DNA from 4 places in the Metabacillus sp. GQ13 genome. Region 3 is predicted to be linked to each of the others. Evidence: riboswitches for the same ligand, from Rfam matches in the RefSeq annotation. Region 3 holds a riboswitch; each other region holds the start of a gene.

Region 1 (4,950 bases), on a different contig from region 3:
CATTTGTATTCTTGAAAGGGACACAACACCACTCGATTAAAAGGGTATCAGCATAGTATTATTACTATATATACCCTTTTATTTTTGTTTATAGTAGGTAAGAACCAGTGCAAATGCTAGAACAGTACCTTTTACAATATCCATAGCATAATAGGGGACTGACATCATAACTAGCCCATTCTGGAGAATACCAATTAATACTGCTCCGACAAATGTGCCAAATGCGTTTGGTTTACCAGCTCCTAATACCGACGAACCAATAAATGCGGCAGCTACAGCGTCCATTAAGTACGGAGAACCAGCATTAATTTCAGCTGTCATAACACGAGATGCCAATACGATTCCACCAATCGAAGCAAACAGTGCTGATAACAAATAAGCAATGATTTTATACTTATTCACAGGAATACCTGATAATCTAGCTGCTTCAATATTTCCACCGATTACATACATATAGCGGCCATGCTTCGTATAGGTGAGAAAAATATGGACGACGATAACAACAATGACCATGATGATAATAATCCATGGAACTTGACCTATTTTTTCAAAAATGGGACTAATGATTCCAGTAGAAAATGTACCGTCTGGCATAACCATATTTTGCGACACTGTCGCACCCTTCGTATAGGTGAGTGCAATTCCTTGAACAATGAACATTGTTGCTAAGGTCATTAACATATCAGGTACCTTTAATTTCACAATAATCAAGGCGTTTAATAGCCCAACAAGTAATGCTGCGACAATTGCAGCAAAAATAGCAATCACTGTGTCCTGAGAAAACCAAACAAACATTGAAATGACAATGGCATTTGATAAGGATGCTACTGAACCTACTGATAAATCAAAGCCATTGACTGATAACGAAATCGTTATCCCAATTGCTATAATCGTGACAATCGAAATAGACCGTAAAATATTGATAAGATTATTACTTTGAATAAATGTCGGATTAGAAGTCGCAAAAACAACAATTAGGATAAAAATTGTTAGAATTGTACCATATTTATAAAAGAATTGGAAAAAGTCGAATGATCTTTTAATAGATAGATTATCTTGTACAGGATTTGAATGATTCATCCTACTTGCCTCCTGTTGAGTAAAATAGTAACTCTTCTTCGTTGGTTAAATGAGTCTCTAATTCTTTCACAACCTGTCCATCATATAAAACATATAAACGGTTGGTAATGCCAATAATTTCAGATAGCTCAGAAGAAGCATAAATAATAGCTTTCCCTTTACTTGCTAGTGCATAAATTAAATCAAAAATATCCTTCTTTGCACCGACATCTACCCCTTTTGTCGGCTCATCAAAGATGTAAACATCTGCATCAGCATTTAACCATTTTCCTATCGCGATTTTTTGCTGGTTACCACCCGATAGGTTTTGGACAATTGATTGCTCTGAAGGCGTTTTGATTCCTAAGCTTTCGATTAGCTCTAATGCTTTTTGCTTTTCTAGCTTTTTATTTAGAAAACTAAACCGTTTCGTAAAATACCCTAAGTTTGCTACTGTTAGATTCGTTGAAACAGACTCTGTTACAAGAATACCTTCTTTTCTTCTTTCTTCAGGCACTAAAGCAATTCCTTGCTTAACTGCTTGATGAGGATTTGTTAACCGTAATTCCTTCCCATCTACCTTTACAGTACCTGCCTTAATTTTTGTTTCACCAAATAATGCCTTACACAATTCCGTTTTTCCAGCGCCAACTAAACCAGCTAGTCCAATAATTTCACCTTTTTTAACAGTTAAGGATATATTTTTCAACTTATCCTTATCAAAAAGATGAACAACTTCAAAGAACGGTTCACCGATACTGGTTAGCTTTTTGGGGAATTGTTCCTGTAGTTCTCTTCCTAGCATGTGTTCAATCACTTGATTGGTTGTTACCTCAGCAACAAGATCATGTCTAACTAACTCTCCATTTCTCATGATCGTAATCTCATCACAAATTTCAAAAATCTCCGGAAGTCGATGTGAAATAAAGATAATACCTACATTTTTTCTTTTAAGTTCTTTAACAATTCGGAATAACTCATTCGTTTCGGAATGACTTAGTGGTGCTGTTGGTTCATCTAAAATTAAGAATTTACTATTCGTCGAAACTGTCCGTGCAATTAATACCATTTGTTTTTCTGCTAGTGTTAACTCACTAACTAATTTTTTAGAGGATACATCAATATGTAAACTCGATAAGATGTCTGTTGCTTGGTTGTGGATGTTTCTCCAGTTGATAAATTGTCTTTTTCCCATAGCATTAACTGTACTTGAAAGCATAATATTCTCTCCGACAGTCAAATAAGGAATGAGCGCTGTATCTACCTCTTGATGGACAATCTGAATTCCGTTGTTATGCGCATCCTTTGGTGTTCTAATGTCCATACTCATATCATTGATAAATATATCCCCGGTATAGTGATTATAGGCTCCTGATAAAACCTTCATCAATGTTGATTTCCCAGCACCGTTAGCTCCGATAAGAGCATGCGTAGTACCACTTTTCATTGTGAAATTAACGGTATTTAATGCTTTTACACCAGGGAATTCAATAGATATATTTTTCATATCTACCACATGATTTTTCATCAGTTTGCCTCCTAACTCGTTTTAGATATGTAACTAACAGGAAACACTCTCTTAAAATGTATAAAGAGAGTGTCTTCTCTAATTCTACTGAAATTATTTTTTATAGTATTCTTTTAATGTTTTCATCCAGTCTTCTTCAAATGCTGTCGATTGTCCCCATCCTTCAATCGTGTCTGCAAGATTAACCATATTTATAGGATCACTAGACTCTACTAGTGCATCTTGAGAAATAAGTGATGCCTCTAAGTTGTAAGTTGCTGGTGTCTCTTCTCCTGCTAATTTTTTCGCTAATAATCTCATGTCTACTGCCCCTATTAATTTAGGATCAACTGCTGCAGTGTATTTCCATGAACTTTTTTGGTCCTGAATTTCTTGTAGATCGGCATTTGAGACATCGATACCATATATCTTAATTTCGTCTCTACCAGCTTCTTTGATTGCACGGGCAGCACCAATTGCAAATGCATCCCATGTTGCAAATATTGCGTCTATTTCACCTTTAGGATGTTTATTCAGCATTGCCGCTACAGCATTTTGTGTTTGTACTGATGTATCTGCTGATGCTATTCCAAAACGTTCTATTTCTTTAATACTTGGGTTAGCATCTAATGTTTCTTGATAAACTTTATTCCGTCTAACCATTGGCGGAAACCCATCAACCCACAGATAGATAATATTTGCTTCACCACTTGTGTCTTTAATAAGTTGGTCTAATGCTAATGTTGCAAGTGCTTCATCATCTTGTGAGGTTAAAGTTACACCTTCAATAGTAGCTAGTTCCTCTGTAGAGTCAAAAGTAACAACACTTTTCCCTGCATCAATCAGCTTTTGAACCTCTGCAGTTGTTGCATCGTCATCACCATGTGAAATAATAAAACCGTCATAATCCTCTTCTAACCCTTGTGCTATCGCGTCATGAAATTTTGCAGTATCGCCATTCGCTGTAAAAACATCAACTTGGAAGCCTAACGCTTCTCCTTCTTCTTTTGCACCTGCTAAGAATTGTGCTGTGTGATCATCGCCACCAATTTTTCGGATAACTTTTATTTTAGCCCCTTCACCTTTAGCAAAACGCTCAGGAACATTTTCTAATGAAACGTCAGGGTTGCCCTTTCTTTTAACTGTTTCAGCCGTTTCTCCACCATTTGAAGAACAACCTGTCAGTAATAACGTAAATGCAAGAATGAAGATAAGTGCTGATTTAACTACTTTGTTTTTCATATCTGTTTGACTCCCTTTTGCTGTTTATTTTCTTTTGTTAAGATACCTTATAAAACAACTTCGCTTTCACTTAATTTTAAACGTAAAAAACCTCTCAAAAAAAGAGAGGTTTCACCACATTTATATAAGGAGACTCCTCTCTTATCTTTCAAAACCAACTAGGTTTTGCAGGATTTAGCACCAATTCAAAATAGAACGGTTGCTGGGCGTCAACGGGCCAGTCCCTCTGCCACTCTTGATAAGAGATTGCATATGCTGTTTAGGTTAGGATCTTTTCTAAAAGATAATTGCTTAAACCGTGAAGTAAAGCTATGTACGATAAAGCAACAATCTTTGCGAATACAACCTTAAGTAAACGAAAGAATATATTCACTCTAAAGGTGTATCAAAGGTTTGTCAACTGTTTTTTGAATATTTTTATTACTTCATTATCAATACAATTCTTATCTATATATTTACTTTGACTTGTTTTTTCATTGGTCGATTCAGTACCAGTGGTAGAACAAGAATTACACCAATTGCCATACAAATTGCTGAAACCTGATATGATACAACCAGACCAACTATTTGTTTCAGTACACCTGCTAGACTCATCATTATTACCATTGCCCCCATAAAAAGAGGCGTCATAATCCCGTTAACTCTGCCTACAAATGATTCTTCTGCATTTTGAAGAATCATAGTATTGATACTAATTTGAATAGCTGGCATCATCAACCCTGTAAAAAACTGCGCAATTAATGAGATCAAGAGAATTTCTGAGAAGCCAATGATTGAAATCATGACTGCATTTACAAGCATCCCCGCTGCAAGCATTCGAATAGGCGCGATCTTTTTTGATAGTGCTAAGGCGATACCGCCACCTATTATCATCGCTACACCGTTAATTGCCATAAACCATTGAACAAATTCTTTATCCATATTAAGTTGCTGTGTCACGATAAAGATACCTAACGGTTGTATTAACCCCACAGCTAACCCTGCTACAAAAAAATTGGTGCCCAATATCACTAAAAATCTATTTTGTTTTACATATTTAAACCCCTGGATGAACTCTTCTATAACCGTCGTCTTGTCGGAACTTTCTTCTACAATCTTATCCGCAGGCAAGAATAGAAGCGCAACAGCTGAAAGGATAAACA
Region 2 (4,950 bases), on a different contig from region 3:
AAAATCCTCAAAGCCATTTTTTAACGTTTGTCCCTTTATCGATGCAATACCAATCCCTAAGATGAAGGAAATAATTAGTGCACTCATGACGCCCATAATTGGCGTCATTTCAATCGTGAAATAAGGAGATTGTAAAAATTCTTCTGGGTTTTTTAAATTTAATACTTTACCTTCAGCAATAAAACTAGGTAGGACAACTGCACCAACAAAAAATGCTAGAAGGCCTGCAATGATTGTGGAAGTATAAGCAAACAATGTGGTTAAACCTAGAAGTTTACCAGCACCCTTACCAATTTGTCCAATTCCTGGTGTAATAAATCCAATAATAATTAAGGGGATAGCAAACCCTAAAAAGTTACCAAATATACCATTGAAGGTAGAAAACCCCTTAACTAACCATTGCGGAGAAATACTTCCTATCAATATACCCAAGCCAATCGCAACTAGTATCCTGGGTAATAGTCCGAATTTTCGTTTCATTATAATGTCCTCCTGAAATGAACAGTTGTGTTTTTATGATGTAATTACAATATCATAAAATAGGGAATAGGGAAAGGCGTAAAATATTATTGTAGAATTATAGTAGGCAATGATAAAGACTGTTTTCGGAGGGATTTGTTGCTTTAGGTCTATCAAATTAAAGTGATTTTATAGGCATTGCGATTTAGTGAATAGGTACGACGTCTATGTAGGACGATTATTAATAAAAATTTATTGTAATAAAAGGCTGTTTTCGCAAAGATTGTTGTTTTCCGTACAAAGTACTAATGTACACGTTTTAAGGATACCTTCGTGCTCTTTTCGCTAAATTAGTCTGATATCCCTTTAGACATAGCTTAAATTTAGATCATATTCGTACTAGAGCAACAAACTTTTAGAAAAGAGCCTAATAAAAAAAGACTGCTTGTTAAAACAGTCTAATTAAAGGTATTTATTGGATTAGAAATTTAGATTGGGCCTCCTGCTTTGTCAAGATCAGAAAAAACATGTGAAAAGCGTTTAAAATTACTTTTAAACTTTGTTGCAAGCTCTTTTGCCTTTTTGTCATAAGCATCTTGTGAATTCCAAGTAAGGTGAGGTTGTAGTTTATCATCTGGGACACCCGGTACATGTATTGGAATATGGAGCCCGAAAATTTCATCTTTAATTGTTTCAATGTTATCAAGATCACCCTCAATTGCCGCTTGAACCATAGATCTTGTATAGTTTAAGTTTATCCTTTTTCCAACTCCGTATTCTCCACCAGTCCAGCCAGTATTAACTAGAAATACCTTAACGTCATATTCATCGACCTTCTGACCTAGCATTTTGGCATAACGCGTAGCTTGCAGGGGTAAAAAGGGTGAACCAAAACATGGTGAGAAGGTTGCTTCTGGTGCTGTTACACCTCTTTCAGTTCCGGCAAGTTTACTTGTATAACCGCTTAAGAAATAATACATCGCTTGCTCTCTAGTCAAAATACTTATCGGTGGCAGGACACCAAAGGCATCAGCTGATAAGAAAACAATCGACTGAGGATGCCCGGCTATACTAGGTGTAATAACTTTATCAATCGCATCTAAAGAATATGCTGCTCGTGTATTTTCTGTAAAGGAGGAATTATGATAGTCTACCTCTCTCGTTTCAATATCAACTACAACATTTTCTAAAACCGCACCATACCGGATCGCATTGAAAATTTGCGGTTCCTTTTTAGCCGTTAAATTAATACATTTAGCATAGCAACCGCCTTCTATATTAAAAATCCCTGAAGTAGACCATCCATGTTCATCATCACCGATTAGCCGTCTGTTAGAATCAGCCGATAAAGTTGTTTTCCCTGTACCTGATAATCCAAAGAAGAGGGCAACATCGCCTTCAAATCCAACATTCGCAGAACAATGCATTGACAAGACATTGTTTTCTGGAAGTAGATAGTTCATCACCGAGAATATTGCCTTCTTCATTTCTCCTGCATATTCCGTCCCGCCAATTAATATTGTTCTTTTCTCGAGTGATATGATTATAAATGTTTCAGAATGGGTACCATCAACTTCAGGATCTGCCTTAAAATATGGCGCAGATAAAATCGTAAAAGGTTTCTTAGATAATGGGAAGGAGTTCTCACTATCCCTAATGAATAACTGACTAGCAAATAAATTATGCCATGCATATTCATTTACTACCTGAAGAGGTAATTGATAGCGCTTATCTGCACCTGCATAACCATAGAAGATGTAAAATTCATCTCGTTCTTTTAAATGAGAGATAACCTTGCTATAAAGCTTATCAAATACTGATTCAGAAATTGGTTGATTGATATTTCCCCACTCAATTTTATTTTCTATCGATGGTTCTTTTACATAAAATTTATCCCTAGGAGATCTTCCAGTATACGCACCAGTCGTCGCACGAATTGCTCCAGTTGAAGTTAAAATACCTTCCTTGCGCTCAAGAACCTTTTCCACAAGTTGGGAAACCGATAAATTATGCCTCGCGTTATCCCCGTTAATAAGTTGAGTTAGCTTATTTGTCATCTCAGTTAGATTCATCCCATTACCACCTTTACTCGAGAAATGTCCTTCTTCTACTATATTACAATATACTGAGGAAAATTAGGCTCTTTTCTAAAGTCTCTTTTCCAAAAGCTTGTTGCTTATTGACTGATAAAAATCAACTTATGTATTTTATTTGTACCACTTTTATTAAATTCAAAAGGGAAGGATTAGGTATCTAAGTGAACATAGCAAAATTGAATCACATTTTTGGATATTTCAATCAAAAGAGGTAAGGATAAATAAAAGAATCAATAAGCAAGTAAACACAAAGGTTATCTAGTATATCTCATCGTTTTCTTATAAAATTCTTGTATTGTGGATAAGCACTTTGACATCCAGTGCATAGTAAACTTCACTCTTATACATAGGGTAAGTCAACATCGAATCGCTTACGCTCTTCGTGTTTCCTTTATCTAATTTGGGAGTGCTCCAGTTCATACGTCATTGAACGGGCTCTTCCACTTTTGTTCTTGACACTAGTAATTCTGTGCGCTATGATATGTCCTTGAACGGATTCTCTTATCCCGAGCTGGTGGAGGGACAGGCCCTATGAAACCCAGCAACCTGCTATTTAAGGAAAGGTCGTCATTTCGCTCTTACATGTAGAGTTCAAAGGTTGTATCTATTGTTTAAACAATTAGTGCAATTATTTCTATGTTGGAGTCGAAAATGAACCACGACATTTTCAAAACGCAAAGGTGCTAACCTGAAGCAAGGCGAAAGCCCTTGATCGATAAGAGCGAAAGGCGATGAACGATTACAAAACCTTTCCTCACAAGGGAAAGGTTTTTTTGTAGTGATAAGAATAGATAAGTTTTGTCCTTAGTTTACGTGTGTCCAACATAGTTTCGAATGAGGATCTTCATTAGAGTTTTATCAGGACAAGCATGTGGTAAAGGTACATAATACTTCTGTTCAGAAACATGCCAGCGTGATCCTTATAAGGTAAATAGACTTAGGGAAGAGTTCCGGATCAAATTTAATGAAAACGAATATAGGAGGAAGATTTAAATTATGACTAATAAGCGTCTTTTTACTTCTGAGTCTGTAACAGAAGGCCATCCAGATAAAATTTGTGATCAAATTTCAGATTCAATCCTTGATGCAATTATTGAAAAAGATCCAAATGCACGTGTAGCGTGTGAAACATCTGTAACAACAGGTTTAGTGCTAGTAGCTGGTGAAATTACAACAAGTACATATGTGGACATTCCAAAAATCGTTCGCGAAACGATTAAGGGAATTGGTTATACACGTGCTAAATATGGCTTTGATGCTGAAACATGTGCAGTATTGACTTCAATCGATGAACAATCTGCAGATATTGCATTAGGTGTTGATCAAGCACTTGAGGCTCGTGAAGGAAATATGACTGATGAAGAAATTGATGCAATAGGTGCAGGAGACCAAGGGTTAATGTTTGGGTTTGCATGTAATGAAACAAAGGAATTAATGCCACTACCAATTTCTTTAGCACACAAAATTGCACGTCGTTTAACCGAAGTACGAAAAGATGATATCCTACCTTACTTACGTCCTGATGGTAAAACACAAGTAACGGTTGAATATGATGAGTTTAATAAACCAGTTCGTATTGATACGATTGTCATTTCTACACAGCACCACCCAGAAGTTGCGTTAGAGCAAATTCAACGTAATTTGAAAGAATACGTTATTAATCCTGTTGTTCCTAAGGAATTAATTGACGAGAATACGAAGTATTTCATAAACCCAACAGGTCGTTTCGTAATTGGTGGACCTCAAGGTGATGCAGGCTTAACTGGTCGAAAAATTATTGTTGACACATATGGTGGCTATGCAAGACATGGTGGAGGAGCATTTTCTGGTAAAGATGCAACTAAGGTTGATAGATCTGCTGCATATGCGGCTCGTTATGTTGCAAAAAATATTGTAGCCTCTGGTTTGGCTGATAAGTGTGAAGTTCAACTGGCTTATGCTATTGGCGTTGCACATCCTGTATCGATAGCAATTGATACATTTGGAACGGGTCAAGTATCTGAAAATACTTTAGTTGAAGTTGTGCGAAATAACTTTGATTTACGTCCAGCTGGTATAATTAAAATGCTTGATCTACGCCGTCCAATTTATAAGCAAACGGCAGCCTATGGACATTTCGGTCGTAATGACCTAGATCTTCCATGGGAAAGAACTGATAGAGCTGAGGCAATAAGTAAAGAAGCACTAAATCAATAGGCTGTTAAAAAGGAAAAAACACGTTAAAGGGAAACAACTTTTGACACAGAAACAATAATGATTGAAATAGCACACAAACCGAATTGGTTCGTGTGCTATTTCGATTGTTAGGGCATCCTTAGAATTACGTAATAACGTTAAGTGAATAAGTGTAAAAAAAGCAAATTATCTAATAATATTGGACTTTGTTCCGCGGATA
Region 3 (4,950 bases):
TACTTTTCTGTCTTCCATTAATGTGAAGTAATGTCTCGTATTTTCAGGTACTGATATCAAATCTCCTGGATTTAATTCTACATCGAAGAATTTTCCGTCCTTAGCTTGAATAACGAATACTCCATGACCGCTAACGATAAAACGTACTTCATCATCAGAGTGATGATGCTCTTGTTTAAAGTTTGATAATAACTGATCTAGGTTTGGTGTGCTATCTGAAAGTGAAATAATATCTTGTGCTTGATACCCACGACGTTCAGAAATATTAGCAATTTCAGCTTTAAAAACTTCTAATATTTCCTTTTTTTCATCATCTGTTAATTGAAACTTTTCTTGCAAACGAGTAGGTAACTTTAAAATATCCCATTGCTCATAAATAACTTCTTGCTCTGTTAAAAAACTTGCTACCTCTTCTTGATTTGTTAATCTTTCTCCTGATTCTTGAAAATGAATAGTTGCCATGTCTATTCCTCCTTAAAATTAGCTCATTACTCATGAACTTTATAATTATATAAAATTCAGATGAGCAACTTAACTCACCTGATTTCAATATTATTTACTGGATTGCAAAGCTAATAGCTTCAAATGATATGAAATTAGAAACTCACTAGCTTCTAAATATTTTTTTGCTTCTAATGCATCTTTACCCCATACAGTTATTCCATGATTTCTTATTAATACTGCACCAGCATCGGCTTTAACATATTCACCAAACTCTGCTGCTAATCTTGGTATATCTGCAAAATTATAGATTATTGGAATTGTAATCTCAGCGTCTTCATCCCATAATCCAAATGCCTTGATGATTTCTTGACCTTTAAACGAAATATTACCTTGTTCACCATAAATTTCAGAAATCACATTATTATCAACTGTATGAACATGAAGACTACAACCAGCATTTGTTTTATTATAAATTTCTACATGAAGTAGGGTTTCAGCTGATGGTTTTAGGTGTGTATCTCCAAGTGGCTTGCCCTGACCATCCACTAGTAAAAAGTCCTCACTCGTTTCCTTCGTTTTATCTTTGCCACTTGCCGTAACTAAAAAGCTAATAGGGTCAGAATCAACCTTTATCGCCAAATTTCCACTCGTCCCTGGAAACCAATCTCTTTGCGCCAATACTCGTTTAATATCGGCTAGCTCTTCCCACCGTAATTCCTTTAAACTCATCACCGAACCTCCTCCAGTCTTTCCAAGACGTCTATCACTTCATAAAAAGTAGTAAATGGTTCATGTGGTAGGTTTAATTGATCACATTTTTCTAATAAAAGATCTCTCGCAATGACAAAGTTAGCTAACTTAGCAGCTTGTAAGTCTGTAATTGAATCACCAATGACAATTTTACTTTGATAATCGCTTGTCAGTTGTCTAATCAGTGATGGTTTACAGCAACCACATTCGTTTTCACACCTATCGTCACAGCTATGTGGCCATTCAATGGTGATCCTTTGATTAGAAAAGTCTGCTCTATTACAATATATTTGATCTTCATTTACCAATCCTGCTAAAAGTGGGTAAACAAAAAAATCAATACCACCACTGACAATATATAAAGGAATATCTTTTTCTTTCGTATATTGAACAAACTCACTAAATCCTTGACGTATTTCTGCATGTTCTAATATATAAGCAACAATCTCAGACTTGCTTGATGAAGGTAATAATTGAAACATCTTTCCTACGCCTTCACGAATCGAGATATCCTGTGATAAAACTCCTTCTTTCAAGGAGTTCCATTCTGACGGTGCAAATTTCTTCATAATGGCAATAATATTATCTGTATTTGTAATCGTGCCATCAAAATCACAAATGATTACCTTGTTTTTCATCTACTCACCTCTTTTGCACCCCATAGATCGATTGCTAGCTTCAGATCTTCATTTGAAGATGCTGCTTGCTTTAATGTAGCTCCTGATAATGTTGCTTCAATCGCAGCACGGAATGCCCGACCTCCGCCAGATGCTCCATTAGGGTGACCGTGCACGCCTCCACCTGCATTAATCACTGAGTCATTACCAAAATCTTGAATTAATAACGGAACAAGTCCAGGATGAATCCCGGCTGAAGGAACTGGAAACGTTTCTTTATACGTATCATCCTTCAGACAATTTTCAGCGATACCGATCGCTTCATTTCGATCTAAAGCAACACTTCCATAAGGAGATGGGAATAGTGATAAATCAGCACCAGCTATTCGTAAAAGCTTCCCTAATAGCAAAGAACTCGATACTCCGTATAGTCCTGAAGAAGTATATGCTCCACTAACTGCTGGGTGTGCCATAATTGGTACTTTTATCTCCTGATCCTCTGCTAAGCTTTGAAGCACATCTAAGCCATAGGCAAATACATTAAACAGTAATACATTTGCTCCTAATTCTGTTGCTCGCTTTGCTTTATCTTTTAATTGATACGTTTTTCCAGATAAATTAACTGCATATAAAGCTTTATGTCCTGTTTCCTCATAGACATTTTTTAAAATGGCGTTACCTGCTACAATTCGATCTGTAAATGGTGTTAACGGATTATCAAAAAGGATTTCATCATCCTTTACTAAATCAACTCCACCAAGTACTTGTTGTTTTAGTTGATCTCTTAGGTAGGAAAGGTCTCTTCCAATCACACCTTTAAAGATACTCATTAATAGAGGCCGGTTTTCGACACCAAGTTTCTCTCGTATTCCAGAAACACCAAACACTGGACCTTGGAAGGCAGACTTCACTTCCTTAGAAAACTCTAAATCAATTAATTTAACTTCTCCATCAAGTGACAACTTTCCGAAAACAGTCGTCAATATCGCTGGTAGATCAAGACTATAATTTAAGCTTGGATAAGCAATTTTAATAATTCCCTTTGTTACTGATTTTCCTAAATATTGGTTTGTTCTATGACTATTTTCTAGTTGTTTAACTTCTATGACTCGTCCTTTGTGTGCTTTTAACTGTTCTTGATCAAGCAATGGTAAATCAGTCCACGAACCAACAGTTAACCCTAATGCTATTCCTTCTGCCTTTTTAGCTAGGTCACCTTTTGCATCGTGAACGAGATATGTAGCAATAATTTCACTCACTTTATAACCTACTTTCCTTTTGAAGCATATTTCTGTTATTCTGAATCTTTTTATTAATCTTACTTATTCTATCATTTCTCGACAAAAGATGCCCCTATATTCCCTTTACTTTTTTGTCAAATAGAAAATAAAGGTTTTTAAAGGAATCTGTCATTCATGTATAAAATCCTACAATATGCTTTTCTCTATTGATTAATTTGTCAGTATATTCTCAAATAACGAAACACAAAACAGCCCAATCGACACTAATAGATCGAAGGGGCTGTTACTTACATGAATAACAAGCATATCTCCTTATCTATCAGCGAAAGCTGCAAGAATTAGCACCGTGCTTAAACTAGTGTTAAGTCGGTTGCCGGGCTTCATAGGGCTAGTCCCTCCACCTGCTCTTGATAAGAACGAAACGTTCATAAATGAGTACCCTCATTTTAAAAATTATTATGAATTATGACAGACTGAATTTTTTCTGTCAATACTAAATCTTTCTATTAAAATATATTTAACGCCTTTACTCGATTAGCAGCCTCCATCAATCTCTCCTCAGAAGTCAAAAGACCAACACGTACATAGCCTTCTCCATATTCCCCAAATCCAATTCCTGGTGCTACAACAACATGAGCCTTTTCTAAAAGGTAATCTGAAAAAGCTACTGAAGATGAAAATTGGCCTGGTACTTTAAGCCAGGCGAAAAAAGAACCAGAGGGAGCTGTTACATTCCAGCCAATTTCCTGGAAGGCATGTATCAATACATTTCTTCGAGATTCATACAACTTGTTTAAATCCTCAACACATGTTTGCGGACTTAATAAAGCATGTGCTGCTGCTTCTTGGATAGCACTGAATACACTCACATACATATGGTCTTGCAATAGATTAATAGCCTCAACCACAGAGGGATTACCAACAGCAAAACCAATTCTCCATCCTGCCATATTATAGGATTTCGAAAACGTATAAAGTTCGATCCCAGTTTCTTTTGCTCCCTTTGTCTGTAGATAACTTAATGGGCGTTTACCATCAAAGCCAATTGCACCATATGCAAAATCATGAACAACACAAATATCATGTTTTTTTGCATATTCCACTGTTTCCTCAAAAAATTCAGCTGTTGCTACTGCACCAGTAGGATTATTCGGGTAATTTAAAAACATTAGCTTCGCTTTTTCAGCTACTCTTTCTGATATTAAGCGATAATTAGGTAAAAATTGATTCTCACTCAATAGTGGCATCATTTCCATTTTTGCACGGGCAAGTTCTACACCTGACCAATAATCTGGATAACCAGGGTCAGGGACAAGCACCGTGTCGCCGGGATCTAATAAACATTGAGGTACTTCAACTAGCCCGGCCTTCCCTCCAAAAAGAATTGCTACTTCTGTTGTAGGATCGATTTGAACGTTATATTCCCTTTTGTAAAAGGATGCAATTGCTTCCTTCAAGAACAATTGTCCCCTAAAAGGAGAATATTTATGAAACTCAGGATTTTCTACTGCCTTTTGCATGGCATCTACAATATGTTTTGGTGTTGGCTGATCTGGATTACCTTGACCCAAATTGATTACATCATAACCTTGATCAACAATTTTATTAACCTTCGTAACAAGATTTGCGAAAAATTGTTCTGGTAATGTTTTTAATAATTTCGATTGTTCAAAGACTTTCATCATTTTAACACCTACTCAATAAATTCTTGAAATTCTAGTCACAAATAATATCGTGTAAAAATCAACTTGTAAAGATTTTTTTAATGATTAAGAAAAGTTTGTTGCTTTTACTAAGCAAAAGTTGTATATATTAGGAATTATCGAAAAGTTTGAGTCTATCTTTGTCATTATAACAAAATGTGAATCAAGAACTCTTCTATTGACGTATATACGTTT
Region 4 (4,950 bases), 280 kb from region 3:
CTATCGTTCATATATAGTATAGTATTAAAGATGAAACTAGGTTAATGAGTTTAAACGAAGCAATTTTCTCGCAATCATGCGAATAAAATGCTAATTTGATGTCGAGGTGATAAATGTGAATTTAGAAGATTGGTTTTTTAAAGGGCTTACATTTGAACAGTATACAGATCAGATGAGTGTAAATAAGGAAGAAATCCTCTCAATTTACGACCGTTTTACATTAAATGAGGATGATGTCGCCTTTTTAGAGAAAATTCAAGGGAAGAAGCTCAGGGTAGTTGTTCTCACAGAAGATTGGTGTGGGGATGCACTAGTAAATAATCCGATTTTATTAAGAATCGCTGAAGCAGCCAGCATGCAGGTTCGTTTTTTACTTAGAGATCAAAACCTAGAGCTAATGGACAAATATTTAACGAATGAAACAGCTCGATCAATACCGATCTTTATCTTTATCGATCAAAATGGACAAGAAATGGCTGTATGGGGTCCGAGAGCGCAAAAGCTACAGAAATTAGTTGAGAGTGAACGGAATTCTTTACCTTCTAATGATTCTCTAGATTTTAAGGATAAGCAGAAGGAGATGTATAGTAAGCTTAGAAACTCCTATTTAAATGACGAGTCTATTTGGGAGACTATTTCCTACAGTATTATTTCAGTTCTTAAAAAGAACGATCTTCATCACCAATAATCTTTGATTCTTTACTTCAACACAAAGTGTTCTTTCGTAGGTTTTCAATATTAAGCTAAGTTATAAATCGGATTTACATATAAAGAAGGCTGTTTTCGCAAAGATTTTTCCTAATAGTACTTCTTTACATATATGGCGAATAGTCGTGCTCTCCTTTTAGAAACGAGGCCAAAAAGATAGATAATAAAGCTATATGCTATTATAAGAACAATAAAGCGGTGGTTTCCTTTTGGAAGCACACTGTTTTTTTGTTTTTGACAAACTTTGATGTGGTTCTTAAAGTTTACCAAAAAGAGTCTAAATAAATGGCATCCTCTATAAGCTAAAGAAAAGGTAATGCGAGGAGGAGTTAAATGGGCTACTACATTACAGTTGAACAGAATGTCAATATATTTGTTGAAGATATTAATCCTGGTGAGGGAAAAACAATTCTTTTTTTACATGGTTGGCCTGTCAATCATAAAATGTTCGAGTATCAATTTAATCATTTTCTTAAATTGGGTTATCGTTGTATTGGAATTGATTTTCGTGGTTATGGAAAGTCAGACCGACCCTCTGGTAGCTACACATATAATCGACTAGCAGATGATATTCGAATAGTGATCGATACCCTTAGACTAGAAAATGTATTACTTGTCTCACATTCTATGGGGGGAGGAATAGCGATAAGATTTATGGCAAGACATGAGGGATATAAGGTTGCAAAGCTAGCTCTCTTAGGTGCAGCAGCACCGGTATTTACGCATCGCCCAAATTATCCGTTTGGAAAAACAAAGGAAGAGGTTAATAAACTCATTGAAGATACGTTTAATGATCGACCTAAAATGATTAGTGATTTTGGAGATAGCTTTTTTGCTCTTTTTGTATCTGAGAACTTTAAGAATTGGTTCAATGGATTAGGAAACGAAGCTTCTGGATATGCAACGGCAATGAGTCTTGTTTCTTTACGCGATGAAGATCTAAGGAAAGATTTAGAAAAAATTAATGTACCCACCGGAATTTTCCATGGAGTAAAAGATAAGGTGTGTCCTTACGTTTTTGCTGAGTTGATGCATGCAGGAATTAGAGGATCTAAACTCATTCCGTTTAAATTTAGCGGACATGGTTTGTTTTTTAGTGAAAAAGAAAAATTAAATTTGGAGCTAACGCGCTTTTTTAAATAAGTATGTACTTAATTGTTTTTATCCCTTATTAAAAGAATTTCAAATAAGAAAGTCAGTTATTAATTCGAAACAGTTCTAAATAGAGATATTTCTGGAATTGATTTTGTAAGTTTGTAAGACTAGAAGATTAAATCATACTCGTCACTGTAATATTATATCTACTGGAACTTACATTGCGAAAAGGATTTCAACATATTGCGATATTTTATATGTGCGAAAGAACACCCTTTGTGTGTTCTTTGTATATATATATGATGAAAAGAAACTTATTGGTTAATAATTGGTCTTTCCGAAGATAAAAACCAACGTACAATTAACTTTCACGTAAATAGATAATATTATTATTCCGATCAATAAACTCGGGTTGACATTTGAAAGAATTGTGTTAAAATTTAGAAACAATAACATATTTCTTATCAAGAGTGGTGAAGGGATCTGGTCCTTTGAAGCCCAGCAACCTGCAAGAAGTAAGATGTAAGGTGCTAATTCCAGCCAAATCTAAACTGATACCAATTTGGAAGATAAGGGTAGATCATCCTTAAAAGTCTTCCTGTTATGGTGGGCTTTTCTCTATTTAACACATAAAAATGCATCAAAAAGAAGCTTTATAGAAAAATAGTGTCTGGCTAAATCATCTGAAACAGAGTATTATTTGCTAAATTCATCGTATAATGGTTGGTTGCACCATTAATCCCGACTATTAACGTGTGAATAAATGGTTTTTAAAACCAAGTAAGATAGTGTGAGAAAGAGGTGAATGGTTTGCTAACTTATGAGAATTGGTCAGAAGTGAGCGAAGATTTTATTGAAGATGAGACGTATAAAGGAGCATTAAATGTTATCCATTGGGCATATGAACACTACGGTGAAGAAGTTGTCTATGCATGTAGTTTTGGAATTGAAGGTATTGTCTTGATTGATTTAATAGCCATAGTAAAACCTAACGCAAAAATTGTGTTTCTGGATACTGATGTTCATTTTAAAGAAACCTATGAGCTAATCGATAAGGTGAAGGAAAAATATCCATCACTTAATATTCAATTAAAGAAACCTAAGCTTACATTAGAAGAGCAAGCTGAATTATATGGTGATAAGCTTTGGGAAACTGCACCAAATAAATGTTGTGATATCCGAAAAATAGTTCCATTAACTGAAACACTACAAGGTTCCACTGCCTGGATCTCTGGGCTAAGACGTGAACAATCTGAAACAAGAAAACACGTTAACTATATCAACAAGGATGAACGCTTTCATTCAGTAAAGGTTTGCCCGCTAATTCATTGGACGTGGAAAGATGTTTGGAGATACGTTCATAAAAATGACTTAATCTACAATCCTTTACATGACAGAGGATATCCGAGCATTGGTTGTTTTCATTGCACAAAACCTGCTTTTAATGAAAATGATTTAAGATCTGGCAGATGGACTGGGCAAATGAAAACAGAATGTGGCCTCCATCAATAAGGGGGAGTAATAGATGTTAGAGATTATCGCAATAGGTATCAGCATCTTTTTTGCGATGAATATTGGGGCCAGTGGTGCAGCAGCTTCCATGGGAGTTGCATATGGTGCCGGAGCAATATTACGACCAAGGAATGCTCTTATCATCTGTGCAATTGGTGTTATTTTAGGTGCAGTAATTGGTGGAGGAGAAGTTGTTAAAACGATTAGTTCTGGAATCATTCCAACGTCACTTATCTCAATAAAAATTGTTATTATCATCCTCTTCTCAGCAACTTTTTCACTTTTTTTAGCGAATATATTAGGTATACCTCTTTCAACTAGTGAGGTTACGGTAGGTGCAGTTGTAGGTGTAGGAATTGCCTATAAAATGTTATTTGTAGACAAATTATTATCGATTGTGATGTTTTGGATATTGGTACCAATCGTTGCGTTTGGCATTGCGTTTCTATTCATAAAATGCCTCCATTATTTTAAGTTAACGGAAAAGTATTCATTTGATGGAAAAGTGATTACGTACCTTCTCATTTTCGCTGGCTTTTTTGAAGCGTTTTCTGCAGGAATGAATAATGTAGCAAATGCAGTAGGACCTTTAGTTAGTGCTCAAATTCTCTCAGTTTCGAAGGGGACTTTGATTGGTGGTGCATTTGTTGCCATAGGCGCTTTGCTACTTGGTCGGAGGGTTCTAGAAACAAATGGTAAGAAAATAACAAGTTTTTCTAAAATCGAAGGAATACTTATATCAGGGACAGGTGCGACGCTGGTTACCATTGCATCCGTTTTTGGAATTCCTGTGCCACTTACGCAAATAACAACCTCATCTATATTAGGTATAGGAATAGCCAAATCTGGTAGTAATATATTTCAACAAAAGATTGTAAAAAACATGTTAACAATTTGGGTGATTTCACCCCTTATATCGTTAACTATGTCTTATTTCTTAGTGAAATTATTTATTGAAAGTGATCTATATTCGATCGTTGTTTTAGCAAGTCTATTACTTGCAACCATTGGAGCACTTAATTTAATGAAGGCAACTAAACAAGAGAAACGGACTGTTCATCACGAGGGCGGAGGGATTTAGTTTTAATCTCTGTTGAAATAAATTGTAATTATATGAATTGGAGGATTTTTAATCATGAGCTTATTACCACACGGAGGAACATTAATACAAAGATTATCATTAGGTACTGATGTAACAAATATTCAAAAGGAAATTGAATTGGATGGTACTGCATTAAGTGACTTAGAGTTAATTGCAATAGGTGCATATAGCCCCATTGAAGGTTTCTTTACGCAAGAGGATTATCAATCTGTAGTAGAAAATATGAAATTAAAAAACGGGTCAGTGTGGAGTATTCCAATCACGCTACCAGTTTCAGAAGATAAAGCGGCAACGTTATCTATTGGTGAGGAGGTTCGCCTTGTAGCCGACGAAGTTACATATGGTACGATTATTGTATCTGACATTTATTCACCAGATAAACCAAAAGAAGCAGTTAATGTGTATCGTACTGATGAATTAGAACATCCAGGTGTTAAAAAGATGTTTGAACGTGGCGATGTCTATGTTGGTGGAAAAGTCACACTCGTCAAACGACCAGAAAAGAAGTTTGCGGAATATTACTTAGATCCTAA

Evidence for each region. A riboswitch is a leader RNA that binds a small molecule or an ion and turns the genes downstream of it on or off. The one in region 3 is predicted to bind S-adenosylmethionine.
Region 1: another riboswitch for S-adenosylmethionine. It lies ahead of AC6CHR_RS15100 (sugar ABC transporter substrate-binding protein); the one in region 3 lies ahead of mtnW (2,3-diketo-5-methylthiopentyl-1-phosphate enolase).
Region 2: another riboswitch for S-adenosylmethionine. It lies ahead of metK (methionine adenosyltransferase); the one in region 3 lies ahead of mtnW (2,3-diketo-5-methylthiopentyl-1-phosphate enolase).
Region 4: another riboswitch for S-adenosylmethionine. It lies ahead of AC6CHR_RS08665 (phosphoadenylyl-sulfate reductase); the one in region 3 lies ahead of mtnW (2,3-diketo-5-methylthiopentyl-1-phosphate enolase).

The regions. Positions count from the first base shown of each region.
Region 1 is NZ_JCAXET010000011.1:151,831-156,780, reverse strand. It holds gene AC6CHR_RS15110 (ABC transporter permease) at 79-1,080, opposite strand; gene AC6CHR_RS15105 (sugar ABC transporter ATP-binding protein) at 1,082-2,587, opposite strand; gene AC6CHR_RS15100 (sugar ABC transporter substrate-binding protein) at 2,681-3,808, opposite strand; SAM riboswitch class I at 3,947-4,053, opposite strand; gene AC6CHR_RS15095 (MFS transporter) at 4,256-4,950, opposite strand, start outside.
Region 2 is NZ_JCAXET010000019.1:56,466-61,415, reverse strand. It holds gene AC6CHR_RS20515 (dicarboxylate/amino acid:cation symporter) at 1-480, opposite strand, end outside; gene pckA (phosphoenolpyruvate carboxykinase (ATP)) at 948-2,531, opposite strand; SAM riboswitch class I at 3,054-3,277, shown strand; gene metK (methionine adenosyltransferase) at 3,549-4,751, shown strand.
Region 3 is NZ_JCAXET010000006.1:285,618-290,567, forward strand. It holds gene AC6CHR_RS09935 (1,2-dihydroxy-3-keto-5-methylthiopentene dioxygenase) at 1-462, opposite strand, end outside; gene AC6CHR_RS09940 (methylthioribulose 1-phosphate dehydratase) at 553-1,173, opposite strand; gene AC6CHR_RS09945 (2-hydroxy-3-keto-5-methylthiopentenyl-1-phosphate phosphatase) at 1,173-1,832, opposite strand; gene mtnW (2,3-diketo-5-methylthiopentyl-1-phosphate enolase) at 1,829-3,070, opposite strand; SAM riboswitch class I at 3,362-3,469, opposite strand; gene AC6CHR_RS09955 (pyridoxal phosphate-dependent aminotransferase) at 3,559-4,734, opposite strand.
Region 4 is NZ_JCAXET010000006.1:4,210-9,159, reverse strand. It holds gene AC6CHR_RS08675 (thioredoxin family protein) at 116-688, shown strand; gene AC6CHR_RS08670 (alpha/beta fold hydrolase) at 1,042-1,851, shown strand; SAM riboswitch class I at 2,262-2,379, shown strand; gene AC6CHR_RS08665 (phosphoadenylyl-sulfate reductase) at 2,614-3,315, shown strand; gene cysP (sulfate permease) at 3,329-4,396, shown strand; gene sat (sulfate adenylyltransferase) at 4,451-4,950, shown strand, end outside.